3 regions of the Rhizobium sp. AN73 genome follow, and region 1 is predicted to be linked to each of the others. Evidence: predicted binding sites of a transcription regulator. Region 1 holds the regulator's gene; each other region holds the start of a gene.

What was found. Region 1 encodes LexA, which represses DNA repair genes until DNA is damaged. Its sites were predicted from a motif close to TGTTCNNNNTGTGTTCNG; they were not measured.
Region 2: the regulator LexA is predicted to act here: its motif matches at 3,955-3,972, upstream of ruvC (crossover junction endodeoxyribonuclease RuvC).
Region 3: the regulator LexA is predicted to act here: its motif matches at 4,711-4,728, upstream of RBH10_RS08355 (ImuA family protein).

Annotation. Positions count from the first base shown of each region.
Region 1 is NZ_JARWME010000002.1:1,218,439-1,225,066, reverse strand. It holds gene RBH10_RS16010 (ComEC/Rec2 family competence protein) at 1-1,831, shown strand, start outside; gene RBH10_RS16005 (glutathione S-transferase family protein) at 1,854-2,531, opposite strand; gene lexA (transcriptional repressor LexA) at 2,988-3,710, opposite strand; gene RBH10_RS15995 (VOC family protein) at 3,922-4,803, shown strand; gene kdsA (3-deoxy-8-phosphooctulonate synthase) at 4,803-5,648, shown strand; gene eno (phosphopyruvate hydratase) at 5,797-6,628, shown strand, end outside.
Region 2 is NZ_JARWME010000001.1:1,274,947-1,281,574, forward strand. It holds gene RBH10_RS05650 (YebC/PmpR family DNA-binding transcriptional regulator) at 1-264, shown strand, start outside; gene RBH10_RS05655 (LLM class flavin-dependent oxidoreductase) at 322-1,323, opposite strand; gene RBH10_RS05660 (methyl-accepting chemotaxis protein) at 1,456-3,765, opposite strand; gene ruvC (crossover junction endodeoxyribonuclease RuvC) at 4,032-4,526, shown strand; gene ruvA (Holliday junction branch migration protein RuvA) at 4,558-5,175, shown strand; gene ruvB (Holliday junction branch migration DNA helicase RuvB) at 5,331-6,371, shown strand; gene RBH10_RS05680 (DinB family protein) at 6,393-6,628, shown strand, end outside.
Region 3 is NZ_JARWME010000001.1:1,868,939-1,875,566, reverse strand. It holds gene RBH10_RS08365 (error-prone DNA polymerase) at 1-2,480, opposite strand, end outside; gene RBH10_RS08360 (DNA polymerase Y family protein) at 2,477-3,994, opposite strand; gene RBH10_RS08355 (ImuA family protein) at 3,909-4,673, opposite strand; gene RBH10_RS08350 (DUF1304 domain-containing protein) at 4,904-5,266, shown strand; gene RBH10_RS08345 (glycerate kinase) at 5,272-6,543, shown strand.

The DNA.
Region 1 (6,628 bases):
ATCCGGCCCGGCCTTGCCGGGACTGAACGACTTCGCCTTCACATCTTATTTCAGAGGCATAGGTGCTACCGGCTATTTTTATAAGCCGCCGCAGACGCTTATCTCACCTTCAGGTGATATTGCCACGGAAAAAGGCTGGCTGGAATGGGCCGATATGCGGCTTTACAGCCTTCGCAGCGCAATTGCCGAGCGCATCCGCGCCACCATCGGCGGCGATGCCGGCGCTTTTGCCGCCTCTATCGTCACCGATGAGAGACAGGCCATATCGGGCGAGACCATGGAGGCGTTGCGACTCTCCGGCCTTGCCCATATCGTCGCCATATCGGGACTTAACATGGCGCTGGCGTCGGGCATATTCTTCGTTGGCCTGAGACTGGCCTTCAGCCTGTTTCCCGCCTTTGCGCAGCGTTGGCCTGTGAAGAAGATCGCGGCTTTTGCGGCGCTGCTGATGACGCTTGCCTATTATCTCATTTCCGGTTTCGCCGTGTCTGCCGAACGCGCCTGGCTGATGATGTCGGTAATGCTGATCGCGGTTCTTTTCGACCAGCCGTCGCTCAGCCTCAGAAACGTTGCCATTTCCGCTCTGGTCATTCTTGCTTTTTCGCCCTCGGAAATCATGGGGCCAAGCTTCCAGATGTCTTTTGCGGCCACCATAGCGCTCGTTTCGGCCTATGCGTTCTGGAGCCGGTGGCGCATCGATCGCGAGCGGCTGTTCATCGGGCACAAGCCCGCATGGATGAAGGTGGCGGAAACCGTGGGTGCAATCATTGGCGGCGTTGTCACGACGTCATTGATTGGCGGCCTTTCGACAGCGATCTATTCAGCCGAGCATTTCCATCGTGTCACCACCTATGGACTTTTCGCCAATCTGGCCGCGATGCCGCTGATGTCGCTGATCGTCATGCCTTTCGCTCTTCTCGCCATGCTGCTGATGCCCTTCGGGCTTGATGCGCCATTCCTGAAGATCATGGGTTATGGCATGGCTCTCGTCATTGAGGTCGCAAACGAGGTGGCATCGTGGGGCGGTAGTGCTGCGACCGGGCGTCCGCATGGCTGGTTCATCGGTGTCGCTTCGGCCGGTTTTCTGCTTTTGACATTGCTGCGCAGCCGGCTTGCGCTTCTCGGCATTCCGGTTCTGCTCTTTGCCTTCGGCCTCTCGGCGATCGTCGCCTATCGCGACCTGCCTGATCTGCTGGTCCACGAGGACGGTGAGCTGGTGGCGATGGTGGAGGATGGCAAGGTCTTTACCACAAAAGCACGGCCGCCGGGCTTTGTGTTCGGCCAATGGCAAAGAGCGCTCATGCTGCCGGAAAAAAACGTTCCGCCGGTATTTGTAAAAGGGGAGGGCATAACAAATAACGCTGGTTCAGGTTCCGGCTCGAAATCGAGACTGTCGCCCGAAGACATGACGGTGGTGGCGCGGGAGATGACAGCGGCTCTCAGAGACTCCAAGGCCGGTGTTTTCACCTGCAGGAAAGACATGTGGTGCGCGGCAAGCGCGGCAAGCGGCGAGTGGATCATCGTTCTGGAAGACGGCCGCTTTGCCGGAAAAGCCTGCGATATAGCCGACATTGTCGTCGTTTCCCGCAGGACCTCTTTTTCACAGTGCCGCTCGGGCGCGTTCCTGCTCAGCCGTGACATTTTGCGGCGTATCGGCTCGGTGGAGATAGATTTCGCGGATAAGGCGCAGGAAGGGGTCGTTGGTCGGCTGCGCGCCGCAATCTCCGGGACGGACAGGTCCTGGAGCCAACATCGTTATTACGACTGGAAAAGCGGACGTTTCGACCACGACCTGCCGCAATCCGTCATCCGGTTGCTGGCGGGGTCGTAGTGACCGCCGCCAGCATGAATTATCAAACCTTGATGCGCAGATCGGTGGTCAATTCGCCGATATCGCCGATTTCCTGTTCATGCGACGCGTCGCGCCAGCGCTCCTTCAAGCCGGCCTCGTACCACTCCTGCATGGCGGGCAGGGCGAGCAACCTATCGCAATAGGCTTTCGCCGCAGGCGAAAGATCCGCGCCATAGGTCTGGAAACGGAATGCGACCGGGCAGAAAAAGGCATCGACCGCCGTGAATTTTTGACCGGCAAGATAGGGCCCGCCAAATTTCGCAAGGCCTTCGCTCCATAGCGCATCGATGCGCTTTATGTCGGCCGCCAGCCCGGCATCGCCAACCTTCGGCTTTATCCTGACGCCGACCGACATGGGATAGAGATTGCGCAGCGAGGAAAAGCCGGCATGCATCTCGCTTGCGGCCGACCGTGACCAGGCCCTTGCCTTCGTGTCGCTTGCCCAGATGCCCTGGTGTCTTTCGGCAAGGTACTCGGCGATCGAAAGCGTTTCCCACACCGTTACACCATCGTCGACAAGGCAGGGCACCTTGCCGGTTGGCGAAAATGTGGTGAAGGCGACGCCTTCGCCGAATGGAACGAGCTTTTCATCGAAGGCGATACCGAGTGTGCGCATCAACACCCACGGCCGCAGCGACCATGAAGAATAGTTCTTGTTGGCGATATAAAGATCGTACATGGCGTATCTCCCGGATATGACGCGCATTTCTACACCTGCCAAGCGTTCACGGAATATCGAAAATATTCCATGGCACCCATAAGCGCTGTTGATGAGTGGTAAAACGGAGTACGGAGAGCTGCATCCTGCGATATGTCACCAGCGGGTGGCAATGAAGAACTCAGCGCACGACGAGATTGAACAGATTCGCGCAGCCTTGCCCAAAGCCCCTCGATCGTTCCCGCGCCGATGGCACCAGAAGCATGTTTGCCGTTGCGCTTACCGCGAAACAGAAACATTGAGGCGAAAGCCGCATCTGAATTTTACGGGGCACGGTAAGCCGATCCGCCGGGTGACACACATCTTCCGTATACCAGCAGACCGTGCCTCATTCGGCACCAGCCACACCCACTTGCACGAGTGTCATCTTCACAATGACACCCGTTACAAAAAGGGGTGACGGCCGGTTCCATTGGATCAATGGTAACGGCGGATCAGCCCCACCAGTTTACCCTGGATTTTCACCCGGTCCGGTCCGAAGATGCGGGTCTCATAGGCGGGGTTTGCTGCCTCGAGTGCAATGGACGCGCCCTTGCGGCGGAAACGCTTCAGCGTCGCTTCCTCGTCATCCACCAACGCCACGACGATATCGCCGGGATTGGCGGTGCTGCCATTGCGGATGATGACGGTGTCGCCGTCGAAAATGCCGGCCTCGATCATCGAATCGCCCTTGACCTCAAGAGCGTAATGTTCACCCGTGCCGAGCATGTCCACCGGAACGGCCACATCATGGGTGTTGTTCTGGATGGCGGAAATCGGCACACCGGCGGCAATGCGGCCCATGACAGGCACGGTGACGGCCCCGACGAGATCGTTGGCCGGCGTCTTGGGGGCAGGGGCCGCTTCCGGCGCCTTGGGCTTGCCAAGGCTGCCTTCGATGACGCTCGGCGAAAAGCCGCGCTGCGGCCTTGCGCCCGGCGTATAGGCCTCAGGCAGCTTGATGACTTCCAGCGCTCGCGCTCTGTTAGGTAGCCGGCGAATGAATCCACGCTCTTCGAGCGCAGTAATCAGCCGGTGGATGCCGGATTTGGAGGCAAGATCGAGTGCGTCCTTCATTTCATCGAAGGAGGGCGGCACGCCGGACTCTTTCATTCGTTCATGAATGAAGAGAAGCAATTCCTGCTGTTTGCGCGTGAGCATGAGGAAAACACCCTTTAGAATCGTCGTGGAAGTCGCGAAACAAATACAGAACGGACACTATATGTTCCATATGTGTTCCGCAATCCCCTAAAATTTCGTGAAGCTGCTATCTGTTGTTTTGATGATTTGCTTCTTTGCGCCTGATTGTGCTTTTCTGCGGTCCAAATCGTTCAGGCATGCCCGGACGGAGCGCCAGCGCAGGAAGCAGGTCATGATGAAATCCCATAACGTCGATCATCTCGTTCTGCCGGTACAGGATATCGGCGTTGCCGTGAAACGTCTTGCCAGCCTTGGATTTACGGTCGCACCGGAGGCTCTTCATCCCTTCGGCACGCAAAATGCCTGCGTTTTTTTCACCGACGGCACCTATCTGGAGCCGCTCTCAGTTGCTGATCCGGCTAAGTATACTGCCTCAGTGGACAAGGGAGATGTGTTCACCGGCAGGGATCGGGCTTTCCGGCAGCGCGACGGGCAGGAGGGTTTTTCTGCCCTCGTCGCCAGAACCGAAGACGCACTTGCCGACCATGACAGGTTCCTGACCTCTGGCGTGTCGGCGGGCGATGTATTCCAGTTTTCGCGGCCGGTGCGGATGCCTGACGGGTCGCAAAGCGAGGCGGCGTTCCGGCTGGCTTTCGCGGCAATCGGGGCTGCGGCGGATTTCTTCCTGTTCAGTTGCCAACGGCTGCAAGCATTGCCGGGCGATCGCACGGCGCTGGAGCGCCATGCCAACGGGGTCTCCGGACTTAGCGAAATTGTCCTGTTTTCCGGCGATGTTCCGAACGCGGCGCGCCTGATCGAAACGGTCTTTGGCTGTGAAGGCAATGTGTCTCCGAATGGTGATATGGTTTTCGCAACCGGCAACGCCCGTATCAGACTGACCGAAAAGCCGGCCTTCAGCGGACACGCCCTGAATACTCCGGATAGGGGCGACGGCGGATTGTGCGGTGCGGGCATCGTCTTTCTGTCATACGATCTTGCCGTGACAGAGGCTGCGCTTGCTGCTAATGGCGTGTCCTGCGCAAAAGCGGGCGGCCGTCTGGTGGTGCCTGCGGCACCCGGTCAGGGCGTTGCCTTCGCCTTCGAGGAAAAATGATGAGCGTTACGAACAATCTCAAAGTCACCGCCGGCGATGGCGCCAGCAAGGTTTCCTTCTCCAACGCCGAGCGTTTTTCGCTGATTGCCGGCCCCTGCCAGATGGAAAGCCGCGAGCACGCCTTCATGATTGCCGGCGTCCTGAAAGAGCTTTGCGACAGTCTTGGGATCGGGCTTGTTTACAAGTCCTCCTTCGACAAGGCGAACCGCACCTCGCTTTCCGGCAAGCGCGGCATCGGCCTTGACAATGCGATGGAAATTTTCGCCGACCTCAAGAAGGAATTCGGCTTTCCGGTTCTGACCGACATTCACACCGAAGAGCAATGCGCCATCGTTTCCGAAGTGGTGGACGTGCTGCAGATTCCGGCCTTTCTCAGCCGCCAGACCGATCTTCTCGTTGCCGCCGCCAAGACCGGCCGCGTCATCAACGTCAAGAAGGGTCAGTTCCTGGCTCCCTGGGACATGAAAAACGTGCTCGCCAAGCTCAATGAGAGCGGCAATCCGAATGTACTCCTGTGCGAGCGCGGCGCGTCCTTCGGTTACAATACGCTGGTCTCCGACATGCGCTCCTTGCCGATCATGGCTTCGCTCGGCGCGCCGGTCGTGTTTGACGCCACCCACTCGGTGCAACAGCCGGGCGGGCAGGGTGGCTCCACGGGCGGACAGCGCGAATTCGTCGAGACTTTGGCACGCGCGGCGGTCGCCGTCGGCGTGGCCGGCCTCTTCATCGAAACCCATGAAGACCCGGACAATGCGCCTTCCGACGGCCCCAACATGGTGCATCTGAAGGACATGCCGAAACTGCTCGAAAAGCTTCTGGCTTTCGACGCCATCACCAAAGCCTGAGGGCTGGCCGTTGCGGCGGGCACCGTTTGTGCCAATCGATTTTAAATGGCGGGCGGGCCGTTTCCGCCGTCCGCCGTCATTGTAATTTCTTCGCCATCGTCTAAGACAGGCGACGGAAAATATCTGTTCCATTCCCAAGGGAGAGACCATGACTGCCATTACCGATATCATCGCGCGCGAAATTCTCGACAGCCGCGGCAACCCGACCGTTGAAGTCGATGTCTATCTCGAAGACGGCTCCATGGGCCGCGCCGCCGTTCCTTCGGGCGCCTCCACCGGCGCGCATGAGGCGGTTGAGCTGCGCGATGGCGGCAAGCGTTATCTCGGCAAGGGCGTGGAAAAGGCGGTCGAAGCCGTCAATACGGAAATCTTCGACGCCATCGGTGGTTTCGACGCCGAAAACCAGATCCAGATCGACCAGATGATGATCGCGCTTGACGGTACGCCGAACAAGTCGCGCATCGGCGCCAACGCCATCCTCGGCGTATCGCTTGCTGTTGCCAAAGCTGCCGCTGAAGCCTCCGGCCTGCCGCTTTACCGTTATGTCGGTGGCCCGAACGCGCATCTCCTGCCGGTTCCGATGATGAACATCATCAATGGCGGCGCGCATGCCGACAACCCGATCGACTTCCAGGAATTCATGATCCTGCCGGTTGGCGCGGACAATATCCGCGAAGCCGTGCGCATGGGTTCGGAAGTGTTCCATACGCTGAAAAAAGAACTGTCCGCACAGGGCCACAACACCAATGTCGGCGACGAGGGCGGTTTTGCACCGGGTCTCGAAAGCGCACCGGCTGCGCTCGATTTCATCATGAAGTCGATCGAAAAGGCTGGTTACCGTCCGGGTGAAGACATGTTCATCGGCCTCGACTGCGCCTCGACCGAATTCTTCAAGGACGGAAAATACGTTCTCGAAGGTGAAGGCCGCACGCTGGAGCCGGGCGCGATGGCTGAATATCTGGCCGAACTGGTCGCGAAAT
Region 2 (6,628 bases), on a different contig from region 1:
GATGTCGAAACCACCGAAGATGGTCACACCATCATTTGCGGTTTCGAAGCGATGAACGATGTTTCCAAGGCGTTGGAAGGCGTGCTCGGCGAAGCCGAAAGCGTCAAGGCCATCTGGAAGCCGCAGAACACGGTGCCGGTGGATGAAGAAAAGGCGCAGTCGCTGATGAAGCTCATCGACAATCTCGAAGACGATGACGACGTGCAGAACGTCTATTCCAACTTCGAAGTTTCTGAAGAGATTCTGGCGAAGCTTTCCGCCTGAGGTTTCCGATCTTTTTAAAAAAAAGCCCCGGCAGCGTCATCGCTCCGGGGCTTTTTTTTATGCGGCCTTCCTGATGGAGGTCCGCACATCGGCGAAGATCTCCACGGATCGCAGCCGTTTTTCGATATTGTGGATCGGCATCGAGACGATCAGTTCGTCGGCCTGCGTTTCGGCGAGGAAACCGTCGAGGTGGCGTCCGATCGTTTCAGGCGAGCCGACGGCCGCGAAACGCAACGTATGCTCCACCGAAAAACGCTCCATCTCGTTCCAGTGATCGTCCATGCTGTGAACCGGCTTGGGGAACGGGACGCGTACATTGCGGCGCAGGTTGACGAATTGCTGCTGCGACGAGGTGAAGAGATATTGCGCCTCCTCGTCCGTATCGGCGCCAACACCCATCACTCCAACCATCACATAGGGCTTGTCCAGCGTCGCGGAGGGCTGGAAGCGCTCGCGATAGATATGGATCGCCTCCATCAGCATGTCAGGCGCAAAATGCGACGCGAAGGAATAGGGCAAGCCGAGTGCTGCGGCCAGATGCGCGCTGTAGGTGCTCGATCCGAGCAGCCAGAGGGGCACGTTCGAATTCATGCCGGGCACGGCAAGGATGGCCTGATCCTGCTGCGGCTGTCCGAAATACTGCTGGAGTTCGATAATGTCGTGCGGGAAGTTCTCCGCACCGGCATCGAGGTTGCGGCGCAGCGCGCGTGCCGTCCGCATGTCGGTTCCCGGCGCGCGGCCAAGCCCGAGATCGACCCGGCCGGGCAGCAGTGCCGCAAGCGTGCCGAACTGTTCGGCGATGACGAGCGGTGAATGGTTGGGCAGCATGATGCCACCGGAGCCGACACGGATATGTTTCGTCGCCGCACCCACATGGGCGATGACGAGCGATGTCGCGGCGCTGGCGATGCCCGGCATGCCATGGTGTTCCGCAAGCCAGATGCGGTTGTAACCGTGGTCTTCGGCCTTGATCGCCATGCGGCGGGAGTTTTCAAGCGCCTGACTGACGCTCTCGCCTTCGCCGATCGGCGAAAGGTCGAGAATGGAAAAGGGGATCATCCGACGCTCCTGAAGAAATTTAAGTCTTTGATGCGGATGTAAGGCGCGTGTCCCGATTTACCAGAGAAGTCGCGCAGAATTGAAGGATGGTTCAAAAAAATTGGGGCCTCCGAAGAGGCCCCGTTTCACTTCTCAACCCGCCCGCCGGAATTGCCGGGCTTCGTGATATCCCGTTTGTTCCCGGTCGGGAGCGAGCACGAACTGCCCGAGCCTTCCGTCCATCTCGCTGGCTTCGGAGGCGAGATTGTGGATGGCGGCCGTCGTTTCTTCCACCATGGCCGCATTCTGCTGGGTCATGGTGTCGAGGGTGGTGACGGTGCTGTTGATTTCTGCCAGCGTATGCGCCTCCTCGCGGGTGGATTCCATGATCTCCTCAATGCGGGAGCTGATGGTCTGCACATGTTTGCCGATGCCGGTCAGCGAAGTGCCAGCTTTTTCGACCAGCGCCACACCGGTGGAAACCTCGTCGGTGGAGCGTTTCAGCAGGCTGGTGATTTCCTTCGCAGCCGCGGCTGAGCGTTGCGCCAGTTCGCGCACTTCCTGTGCCACGACGGCAAAACCCTTGCCGGCATCACCCGCGCGGGCAGCCTCGACGCCTGCATTCAAGGCAAGAAGATTGGTCTGGAAAGCGATTTCGTCGATGACGCCGATGATCTGGTTGATCTGGCGCGACGAGGTCTGGATCGCCTCCATGGCGGCGATGGTCTGTTCCATTACCCGGCTGGAGGTCGTTGCCTCCGTGCTGGCGTCGTGGGCGATCCGTGTTGCCTGTTCGGCGCGTTCGATCTGGTCGCGGACGGCTTCGGTAATCGCCTTGATGGCGCTTGCCGTCTCGGTAATCGAGGCGGCCTGCCGCTCGGTGCGTTCCGCCAGCTGGTCCGCACCCACCCGCATTTCCTCCGAGCCGCCGCGAACGGCGGCGGAATTGCCGCCGATGGCCTGCATGGTCTCACTAAGCCGGGCAAGCGCCGTGTTAAAGTTATGGCGCAGGCTTTCGAGATCGTCGGGGAAGACCTGATCTATGCGATAGGCGAGATTGCCGTTTGCCAGCCGATCGAGACCCTCATCCAGAGAACGGACGACCATCTGCAGGGTGCCAGCCTCGGCCTCGCGTTCCGCAAGATGTGCACGGCGTTCCGTTTCCGCCTCCTCCCGGGTGCGGGATGCGGTCGCTTCCATTTCCCGCTGCAAGATGAGCTTTTCGCGGAAACTGCCGAGCGCGCGCGCCATGCGGCCGATCTCGTCCTTGCGGTCCTGATTGCCGATTTCGGCATCGAGACGGCCCGCGGCCACTTCGCCGGTCAGCCCGGCAAGCTTTTCCAGGGGAGCGAACAGGCGGCGGGCGAAAAACGCGGTCGCCACGCACATGACGGCCAGAACGCAAAGACCGATCACGGCAAGCGTGCCGGCAATCGAGATGGAGCCTGCATTCAATTCGCTGCGCAACATGCTTTCCACTGTGAGGTATTTTTCACCGGCAAACGAGAACGGACGGGCATAGGCATTGGCCTCGCCATCCGGGCGGTCGATCTTGGCAATCGTCATGCCGGCCGTATTCAGGGCTTGCGTGTGGAAACCGTAGATCGCCGGATCGAGGCTGACGAGGCCGCTGCCGTCCACGCCCAGAACCTTACCATCGGCAGAAATGATTGCGGATTGTTCGGAGCTGCCAGCGGCGATGCCTTTCGCGAGTATCTGGCTGAAGACGTCTTGCTTGACGCGGAAAAGAACGACGCCCTTGAATGCGCCAAATTTGACAACCGGAATGCCGAAATAGATGCCTGCCTCTTTGGTCGCGGCGTCGATGCGCAGGCCGGAGAAGCTGGTTTGCGCCACGTCGTTCGCGGCTTTTCCAGCGTTTGTCGCTCCGCGTGCAAAGGCGGTGCCGAGGCCGCTATCCGCCCAGGCGCCACCGGTGACGGTTTCGCCGAAAGCTGGTCCTTTCATATAGGAATAATAGACCGTGCCGGTGGGATCGATAAAGAGGACGTCGCTGAACGGGGTTCCCTTGAGGTAACCGCCGACATCCGTCTGGGTTTTCTCGTGGGTGGAATAATAAAAGCCGCTCGGGTTTTCCGGCTTGATGAGCTTTTCTTTTTCGCCGAAGGGGTTTTCCCTGACAAAGACGCGTTGCAGCTCCGCCTTAGCATCTCCAGAGTTCTTCTGCACCGTGCCCCAGCCGCTGCGCATGGAAACCACCGCCATTTGCAGGGATTCGATCTTGGCGATGGAGTCCGCCTGTGTTTCGAGCTGTTCGAGACGTTCCTGAAGCATATCGCCCCGGAAGACGAGAATGCTTTCCATGGATTTCGACGCCTGTTCCTCAAGAACGCCGCTGCTGCTTTGATAACCGAGGAGCGTGAGCGCCCCGGTCGAGATCGCCATCAGTGCAAGGAAAATCGCGAGCACTTTGGTGGATATGGAATGAAAACGGTTCAGCATGGCCGATGCAGCCCTCAATGCCGGATCAGTTCCCACGCCATACATGGATGGCGCCACCGGATGGCTGATATGGCTTAAATATTATGCTGCGGATCATCATGTCCGCAGCTCCCCTTTTTTGATTTTGTGCGGGAACAATGCGGTACGCGGTTTAAGCAGAGGTAAATGCTGCACTGCAAATTTGAGCAATGTTGTCGTTTTGTTCACTTATCGCTGGCAGGGTCGCAGCCGAAAAGATAGGGTGCCTCATGCAAAAGACGATCTGAATCATCGGTATCGACCCCGGATTGCGACGCACCGGATGGGGTGTCATTGAAACCCTCGGCAACAGCCTTCGGTTTGTCGCCTCCGGTACGGTGACGTCCGATGGCGATATGGATCTCGCCTCCCGCCTGTGCCAGCTGCATGACGGGCTGGCGGATATCGTGCACAGCTATCAGCCCGACGAAGCCGCGGTGGAGCAGACTTTCGTGAACAAGGATGCGGTCGCGACGCTGAAACTCGGTCAGGCGCGCGGCATCGCCATGCTGGTTCCAGCACGGGCAGGCTTGCCCGTTTTCGAATATGCGCCGAATGCGGTCAAGAAAGCCGTCATCGGCGTTGGGCACGGCGAAAAGCAGCAAATTCACATGATGCTGAAAATCCTGATGCCGAAGGCCGAATTCAAGGGTAACGATGCGGCGGACGCTCTCGCGATCGCAATCTGCCACGCGCATAATCGCGGCGGCGACAGGATGGCGCGGCTTTTGGCGGCCGGTTGAATATTGAAGTCTCATTGCAGCGGGCGGCATCATGATCGGAAAACTTAAAGGCACCATCGAGGAAATCGGCACGGATTACGTGCTGGTGGATGTGCACGGCGTTTGTTACGTCGCCCATTGTTCGGCGCGCACGCTGTCGAAAATCGGTTTGGCTGGTGAAGCGGTGGTCCTCTTCATCGAAACCTATGTGCGTGAGGACCAGCTGAGGCTGTTCGGCTTCCTGTCTGCGCTTGAGCGGGAATGGTTCAATCTGCTGCAGAGCGTACAGGGCGTCGGTTCTAAAGTGGCGCTGGCCATGCTTTCCACCCTGTCGCCTTCCGAACTCGCCAATGCGATAGCGCTTCAGGACAAGGTGTCGATTTCGCGTGCGCCGGGTGTGGGGCCGAAAGTGGCGGTGCGCATCGTTACCGAACTGCGCAACAAGGCACCGGCCTTTGCGGGAGAAGCTTCTGCTTCCATCGGGCTTAAGCAGGAACTTGGCGAAGGCGTCGCTTCTGCGCCGGTGGCCGATGCCGTTTCAGCGCTTACCAATCTCGGCTATTCGCGCGACCAGGCCGCAAACGCTGTTGCCGCCGCGCTGAAGAATGGCGGGGAGGGCGGCGATAGCGCCAAGCTCATCCGGCTCGGCCTGAGGGAGCTTTCGCGCTAGGGTGCGCGGGTACACAAGGGTGCAGCGCTGCCACCGGCAGAAGCGCGTATGAAGCCGGGCGCGTATCGAATTTCGTGAAGCGCCTTCGTGCGACAGTCATGATATAGCGGCGAAGACCATCTCATGAATTCGTCTAGAACAATGGAATGCCCTGAATGAGCGATGCGGACAGACTGATTTCGGCGGACAAGCGCGGTGAGGATATCGACACCACCATGCGTCCGCAGTCGCTGGACGATTTTACCGGCCAGGCGGAGGCCCGCGCCAATCTCAAGGTGTTTATCGAGGCCGCCAAGAACCGCGGCGAGGCGCTCGACCATGTGCTGTTCGTAGGCCCGCCCGGTCTCGGCAAAACCACGCTGGCACAGATCATGGCCAAGGAGCTTGGCGTCAATTTCAAGTCCACTTCCGGACCGGTGATCGCCAAGGCGGGTGATCTCGCCGCACTTCTGACCAATCTTGAGGAGCGCGACGTGCTCTTCATCGATGAAATCCACCGTCTCAATCCGGCGGTCGAGGAAATTCTTTATCCGGCGATGGAGGATTTCCAGCTCGATCTCATCATCGGCGAGGGGCCTGCCGCGCGCTCGGTGAAGATCGACCTCTCCAAGTTCACCCTCGTTGCTGCAACCACGCGTCTCGGCCTGCTGACGACGCCGCTGCGTGACCGCTTCGGCATCCCCGTCCGGTTGGCTTTCTACACCGTCGATGAGCTGGAACTGATCGTTCGGCGCGGCGCACGGCTGATGGGGCTCAACATGACCGACGATGGCGCGCGCGAGATAGCAAGGCGTGCGCGCGGCACGCCACGCATCGCCGGACGGCTTTTGCGCCGGGTGCGCGATTTCGCCGAGGTGGCGCGCGCCGAAGCCGTTACCCGCGAGATTGCCGACGAGGCGCTGACGCGGCTGCTTGTCGACAAAATGGGTCTCGACCAGCTCGACATGCGTTATCTGACCATGATCGCGGTTAATTTCGGCGGCGGCCCGGTCGGTATCGAGACCATTGCAGCCGGCCTGTCAGAGCCGCGTGATGCGATCGAGGACATCATCGAACCCTACATGATCCAGCAGGGTTTCATCCAGCGCACGCCACGCGGCCGCGTTCTGACGGGCACGGCCTGGAAACATCTGGGCATGCAGCCGCCGAAGGACCTTGAGGCGGCGCAGTTCCGTCTGACGCTGGAAGAGGATTGAGCGCAAGAGGAGACGCATATGCTGGAATATGATTCTTCGCGGGTTTTTCGCAAACTTGCACGCAATAACAAACTGGCCAATTTCCGGCTGCACCACACCTGTCTTCAGCTTTCGCAGGAGGAATTTGTCGCCCCTCGGGTCAGCTTTTTCCCGACGCTGCGCGCGACGCTGAACCACATCTACACCGTCGACCGTTTTTATATCGATGCTGTCAAAGGCGGGACGCTGGGGCTTGCCGCTTTTGACGAAGAAGAGCC
Region 3 (6,628 bases), on a different contig from region 1:
TCCTGTCGGCCGGTGACGATATCCGCGGCGTGATCGTTAGAGAGTCCCTTCACCATGCGCAGGCCAAGCCGCACGGCATAGCGCTCCTTACCATTCGCATTCTTCTTGCCCGTAGGCTCCAGCGTGCAATCGAAACGGCTGTTATTAACGCAGACGGGGCGCACCTCCACGCCATGATCGCGCGCATCGCGCACGATCTGCGCCGGGGTGTAAAAGCCCATCGGCTGCGAATTGAGAAGGGCAACGCAGAAAATATCGGGATAATGGCACTTCAGCCATGAGGAGGCATAGGCGATCAGCGCGAAGGAAGCCGCATGGCTTTCGGGAAAACCATAACTGCCGAACCCTTCCAGCTGCTTGAAGATGCGTCTTGCGAATTCTTCCTCATAACCGCGCTCCACCATGCCATTGATCAGATCCTGCTCGAATTTGGAAATGGTGCCGACATTCTTGAAGGTCGCCATGGCGCGACGCAATTGGTCCGCTTTGCCGGGTGAAAACCCGGCGCATTCGATGGCGACACGCATGGCCTGTTCCTGAAACAGCGGCACGCCCAGCGTCTTGCCCAGCACGTTCCTCAATTCCTCCTTCGGGTAATGCTCATCCTCCTTTCCATCGCGCCGGCGCAGATAGGGGTGCACCATATCCCCCTGAATGGGGCCGGGGCGAACGATGGCGACCTGAATGACGAGGTCATAAAATTTTGCCGGTTTCAGGCGCGGCAGCATCGACATCTGTGCCCGGCTCTCGATCTGGAACGTGCCAAGCGTATCGGCTCTCTGGATCATTTTGAATGTTGCGGGATCATCATCACGCATGGAAGTGAGATCGTGCTTTTTGCCTGTCCGCTCCTCCAGCATGGTGAAGCCGCGTTTCATGCAGGAAAGCATCCCCAGTGCCAGACAATCCATCTTCATGAACTTCATGATATCGACATCATCCTTGTCCCATTCGATGATCTGCCGCTTATCCATGGCGGCGGGTTCGATCGGCACCAGCTCGTCCAGCCGGTCATGGGTCAAAACGAAGCCGCCCGGGTGCTGGCTGTGGTGACGCGGCGTGCCGACAAGTTGATTGGCCAGTTCGAAGGCGAGTTTCAGGCGGCGATCCTCCATATTGAGGTTCAGCTCCTTTACCTGTTTTTCATCCACCCCCTCACTCCAGCCCCAGACCTGCGAGGACAGAAGTTTCGTCAAATCTTCCGGCAGACCTAGAACCTTGCCGACATCGCGCAGCGCGCCTCGCCCACGATAACGGGTGACGACAGAACAGAGCGCGGCCTTATCACGGCCATAGGTGTCATAGACCCACTGGATGACCTCCTCGCGCCGCTGATGTTCGAAATCCACGTCGATGTCAGGCGGTTCGCGCCGTTCTTCCGAGACGAAACGTTCAAACAGGAGATCGACCTTGACGGGATCGATAGCGGTGATGCCGAGCACATAACACACTACCGAATTGGCCGCCGAGCCACGCCCTTGACACAGAATATCCTCCCCGCGCGCAAATTGAACGATGGCATTCACCGTCAGAAAATAGGGTGCATATTCCAGCCTGCCGATAAGCCCCAGTTCATGGTGCAGCGCCTTTTCGACCTTTTCCGGCAAACCATCCGGATACCTGATCTGCACTGCCTCCCAGACCATCTTCTCCAACGCCTGCTGCGCCGTCAGTCCCGGCAGGCTGCGCTCCTCGGGATATTGATAAACCAGTTCCTTCAGCGAAAATTTGCAGCGCTTCGCGATTTCAAGGCTGCGGGCCAGCGCTTCCGGATAACGGGCAAACAGCCGATGCATTTCCTCCGGCGGTTTCATATAGCGGTCGGCATGTCGTTCGCGCCGGAAACCCGCCTCGTCGATGGTGCAATTATGCCGGATGCAGGTAACGACATCCTGCAGCATGCGCCGCTCGGGCACATGAAACAGCACGTCATTGGTGACCACCGTCGGCACGCCTGCGGCTTCTGCCATGTTCGACAATTCGAAAAGCCGCATCTGGTCGTTGGGGCGTCTTCGGAGGCTGAGCGCCATATAGGCCCGGTCCGCAAAAGCGGACTTCAGCCGCCGCAGGCGAAGGGCGCAGAGATCATCGGCCAGATCGGCGAGCAGCACCACGATCAGACCTTCGCCATAGGTAACGAGATCGTCCCATGACAGCTGGCACTTGCCCTTGCCACCCCTCTTTTTACCAACGGACAGCAGGCGGCAAAGCCGGCCGTATGCCGGGCGATCCATGGGGTAGGCAAGTACGGAAAGATCGTCATCCAGGTCGAGCCGGCAGCCGATGACGAGCCGGATGCCGTGGGTGCTTGCCGCCTCGTAGGCACGGGGAATGCCCGCAAGGCTGTTGCGATCCACAATACCCAGCGCCTCAATGCCGAGTTTTTTCGCCTCTTCGAACAATTCGTCACAGGAGCTTGCGCCGCGCAGGAAGGAAAAATGCGTGGTCACCTGAAGTTCGACATAACGGGGCGCGCTCATGCGAAAACCCCGTGGATGAACCAGCCTTGCGAGCCGGTTTCGACATGTTCGCCGTCGCCGGAGCGGAAAATCCAGAAACGTTCGCCGCTTTCATTTTCCACCGTGAAATAATCACGCACGGCTTCCTTTTCCCGGTCGCGTTTCCACCATTCGCCGAACACCCGTTCCGGCCCGTCGGCACGCCGCACATTATGGCGCATGCCTTTCCAGATGAAATAACGCGGCGGATGATCGGGCAGGAGCGCAAGTGTCTCGATGGGTTCCGGCCTTGCGAAAAGCCGCACCGGACGCGGCCAGTGGCCGGGCCAGCCGAGCATATCCTCAGGTGCCTGCGCCGCAACCCGGGCAACGGAGCGTTCCGGCACGTCGCTTGCCACCGCCGCATAACGATAGACCCTGTGGCCGCGGTTGAGGATGACATCCACCGTATCGGCGATTTCCGCGCGGCCTTCTTCCAGCAGCGAGGAACGGGCCTGTGCCGCCACAAGCGGCTCGGCATGGGTGGCCGTCAGCACCATCATCTCGATACCGAAACCGGGATCGATAGTGTCGATACGGTCGGTCAGAAGCCGGACAAGCTGTTTGACGTCGCGCACCGGTCTGGAGGTGCCGGCGCGTATCGCCTGCAAACCACTATCCACCCGGTGCAACACCAGATCGACACGGCGGGCGCCGAGGCCGCGTTTTTCCAGTGCTGCGCAAAGTTCCGCAACCAGCTTTTGCGTATAACGGGCAATCGTTTCCGCCGCCGCGATCGGTTCGGGAAAGGCACGCCGTACCTCTACCAGTTCGGCAATGCGCACCGGCTCGATAGGCTCACCAGTCTCGCCAAAAGCCTGGGCGAGACGCCTAACGACTTCCGGGCCGAAACGCAGGGTAAGCGGTGCGCGCGGGGCTTCGGCAAGTTCGCCGATGGTGCGGAAACCGAGCACCTTCAGCCCGGAAATGATACGGTCCTCCAGCCTCAACGCGGAAAGCGGCAGTGCGCTGATCGCCACCCGCTGGCCACCCGGCGGCACAATACTGATCTCTTCCCGGCTAAAGCGGGCCAGCGCATGGGCCGCACCCCAGCTATCGGCAATGGCAGCGCGGGCGGCAAAACCTGCGGCATGCAGGCGGTTGACCATGCCGCTCAGCATCAGCGTCTCATTGCCATGCAGATGGTCCGCGCCCGCCGTGTCCAGCACCAGCCCATCTGGCGGATCGGCAGCGACAATCGGGGCATAGATGCGCAGGAAATGAAAGGCGAGTTGCTGCAGGGCGCGGGCATCCGCCGCCGCATCCAGATTTTCGACGACGAGACCCGGCACCAGCGCCTGCGCCTTGCTGACGGGCGTGCCAAGCCGGATGCCAACCGCCCTTGCCGCCTTGTCCAGCGCCAGCACGAGACGACGGCTGCCCTGACGGCCGATCATGACCAGTGGTTTTTCAACCGGCGGCGCGTTCTGTCCCGAAAGACGCCGGTAGCGATCCGTCGGCCATGTCGGCAGGTAAAGCGAGACGACCCTTTGCATCACAGGCTTCCACTTCAAATTCAGCACTTTCACCACCGCGACACCGCAGAAGCTCCAGAAACCAGCGCGGCCTGCCCACCCCCGGCACCGGCAGGGCTGAGGAGGGACGAACGGAGACACGCCAGCGGGTGACGGCCGCCGTCGGCTCACCGAACAGCGTCGCATCGGCCGCACGCCGGAAGCGGCGGATGGCAATGCCGGTAACACCAGAGGTTTCCGCCGCCAGTTGCAGCCGCCGCGAGGCATTCATCGGCAATTTCGCCAACTCACCCATCACCGCGCCGAAACCGTTGCAGCGTAAGCCCTCCTCGAAACAGTCGAGCACGCCTTTTTCATCGCGGCATTCAACGATGATGACCCGGTTCTGCGACAGGCCTGCCTGCGTCAATCCCGGCATGAACAGATCCCGCCGGGTGACGCACCATAAGACCTTGCCGGGCAGCCGCGCCGCGACACCGGCCGCAAAAAGGGCCGCCGCTGCGCCATCGGCGGCGCCATTGCCGCCACCGCTCACCTCATGCAGGCTGCCGAGCTTCAGCCCGCCTCCCGGCAGGTGATGGTCGATGACATCCACGCCGAAAGGCAAGGTCTCGTGCAGACGGGCAGACCCGCCGCTGATCCTTTCCAGCCTTTCACGCAGCTCTTCGACAACGAGCAACTGTTCCGCGCGCTTTTGCATGGCATGACAAGTTTCAATTCCGGATTTTCAATTCTATTGTTCCTGTTTTGTTCTTATTTCAGCAAAGAGTCAAGCAATGCCATGCCGCTCTTCAACAGTTTGCGCGGGAAGAGCGGGAATATGGCCTTGCGGCCATGCGTACCGCCGTTAAAACGGAATTGTCCTTGCCGTCCGTGTTTTCACGAAGACCGCCGTGTAAGGACCTCAAGGTTTTTGGAGGAAAGCCGCCGATGATCGCCAGTATTCTGATTGCCGCCGTTGCGGCCATTCATATCTACATCGCCATTCTGGAAATGCTGCTGTGGGAAAAACCGGCAGGCCGCAAGGCTTTCGGCCTCTCGGCGGATTTTGCCCGACAGACGAAGGTGCTTGCCGCCAATCAGGGGCTTTATAACGGCTTTCTGGCGGCTGGGCTGATCTACGGGCTGACGCAGGGCGATGCGGGCCTGAGCTTCAAGGTGTTTTTCCTCGCATGCGTTATCATTGCCGGTGTTTTTGGCGCCGTCACCGCCAATATGAAGATCCTGTTCATTCAGGCGCTGCCCGCCATTGTGGCGCTCGTCGCACTCGCCTTCAGCACCCTGGGAGCATGACCGCCATGACGGAATGGAACGACCGGCGCGCCAAGGATGCCCTCAACCGGATTTTCATGGCCGCCGTATCGAGCGCCGATCCCGCAAAGGTGCTGAAACATTATCTCCCATCCCCGCCGAAGGGCAGATGCGTGGTGGTTGGCGCCGGCAAGGCCTCGGCTGCCATGGCCGCTGCGCTCGATAAGGCCTGGGCGGATGTCGATCTCTCCGGTGTCGTGGTGACCCGTTATGGCCATGCTGTTCCGGCCGGACGCATCGAGATCATCGAAGCATCCCATCCCGTACCTGACGACATGAGCGCGGAAGCGGCTAGACGCATTCTTGCCGCTGTTGAAGGGTTGACCGCCGACGACATGGTGATCGCGCTGATTTCCGGCGGCGGTTCGGCGCTGATGGTCGCGCCCGCCGAAAACATGACGCTTGCGGACAAGATGGCCGTCAACCGTGCGCTTCTTGCCAGCGGTGCGACGATTTCCGAAATGAACGCCGTGCGCAAGCACCTCTCCCGCATCAAGGGCGGACGGCTGGCGCTGGCTGCCAAGCCGGCCAAGGTGGTGTCGTTGTTGATCTCCGATGTACCGGGCGACGATCCCTCCGAAATCGCCTCCGGCCCGACGGTTGCCGATCCGAGCGACATCGACAGCGTGAGGGAAATCGTCTCCCGTTACGGGCTCGATCTTCCTGAGAACGTGCGCAAGGTGCTGGAAAAGGGTGAGGAAACTCCGAAGGCAGGCGATATCGACGAGGATGTCAGGATGATCGCAGCCCCCTCGCTCGCCCTGCAGGCGGCAGCGGACGAGGCGGTGAAGCTTGGCCTTACGCCACTCATCCTTGGGGATTCCCTTGAAGGCGAGTCAAAGGATGTCGGCGCTGTCATGGCGGGTATCGCCCTTTCCGCCAGCCGCAAGGGCCTGCCGGTCAAAGGCCCGGCCGTGCTGCTTTCCGGCGGTGAAACCACTGTCACGATTGGCAAGGGTGCGGCCGGCAAAGGCGGGCGTAATACTGAATTCCTGCTGAGCCTCGCGCTGACGCTGAAGGGCGCGGCAGGCATCTGGGCGATTGCCGGCGACAGCGACGGCATAGACGGCGTGGAGGATGCAGCCGGTGCTCTGGTGACACCGGATACGATTGCCCGCATGCGCGACGCCGGTGTCGATCCGCGCCAGTCGCTTGTGGGGCACGACAGCTATACCGCATTCAGGGCAGCCGGAGACCTTGTCGTGACGGGTCCGACCCTGACGAATGTGAATGATATCCGGGCGATTTTGATCGGCTAAAACCGGGAGAGTTCAAGCCGGCTATGGCCGTCCCGTGCGCATCATTGAGGGAGGCCGTTTTGACTATACCGTCAGACGGGTGTAG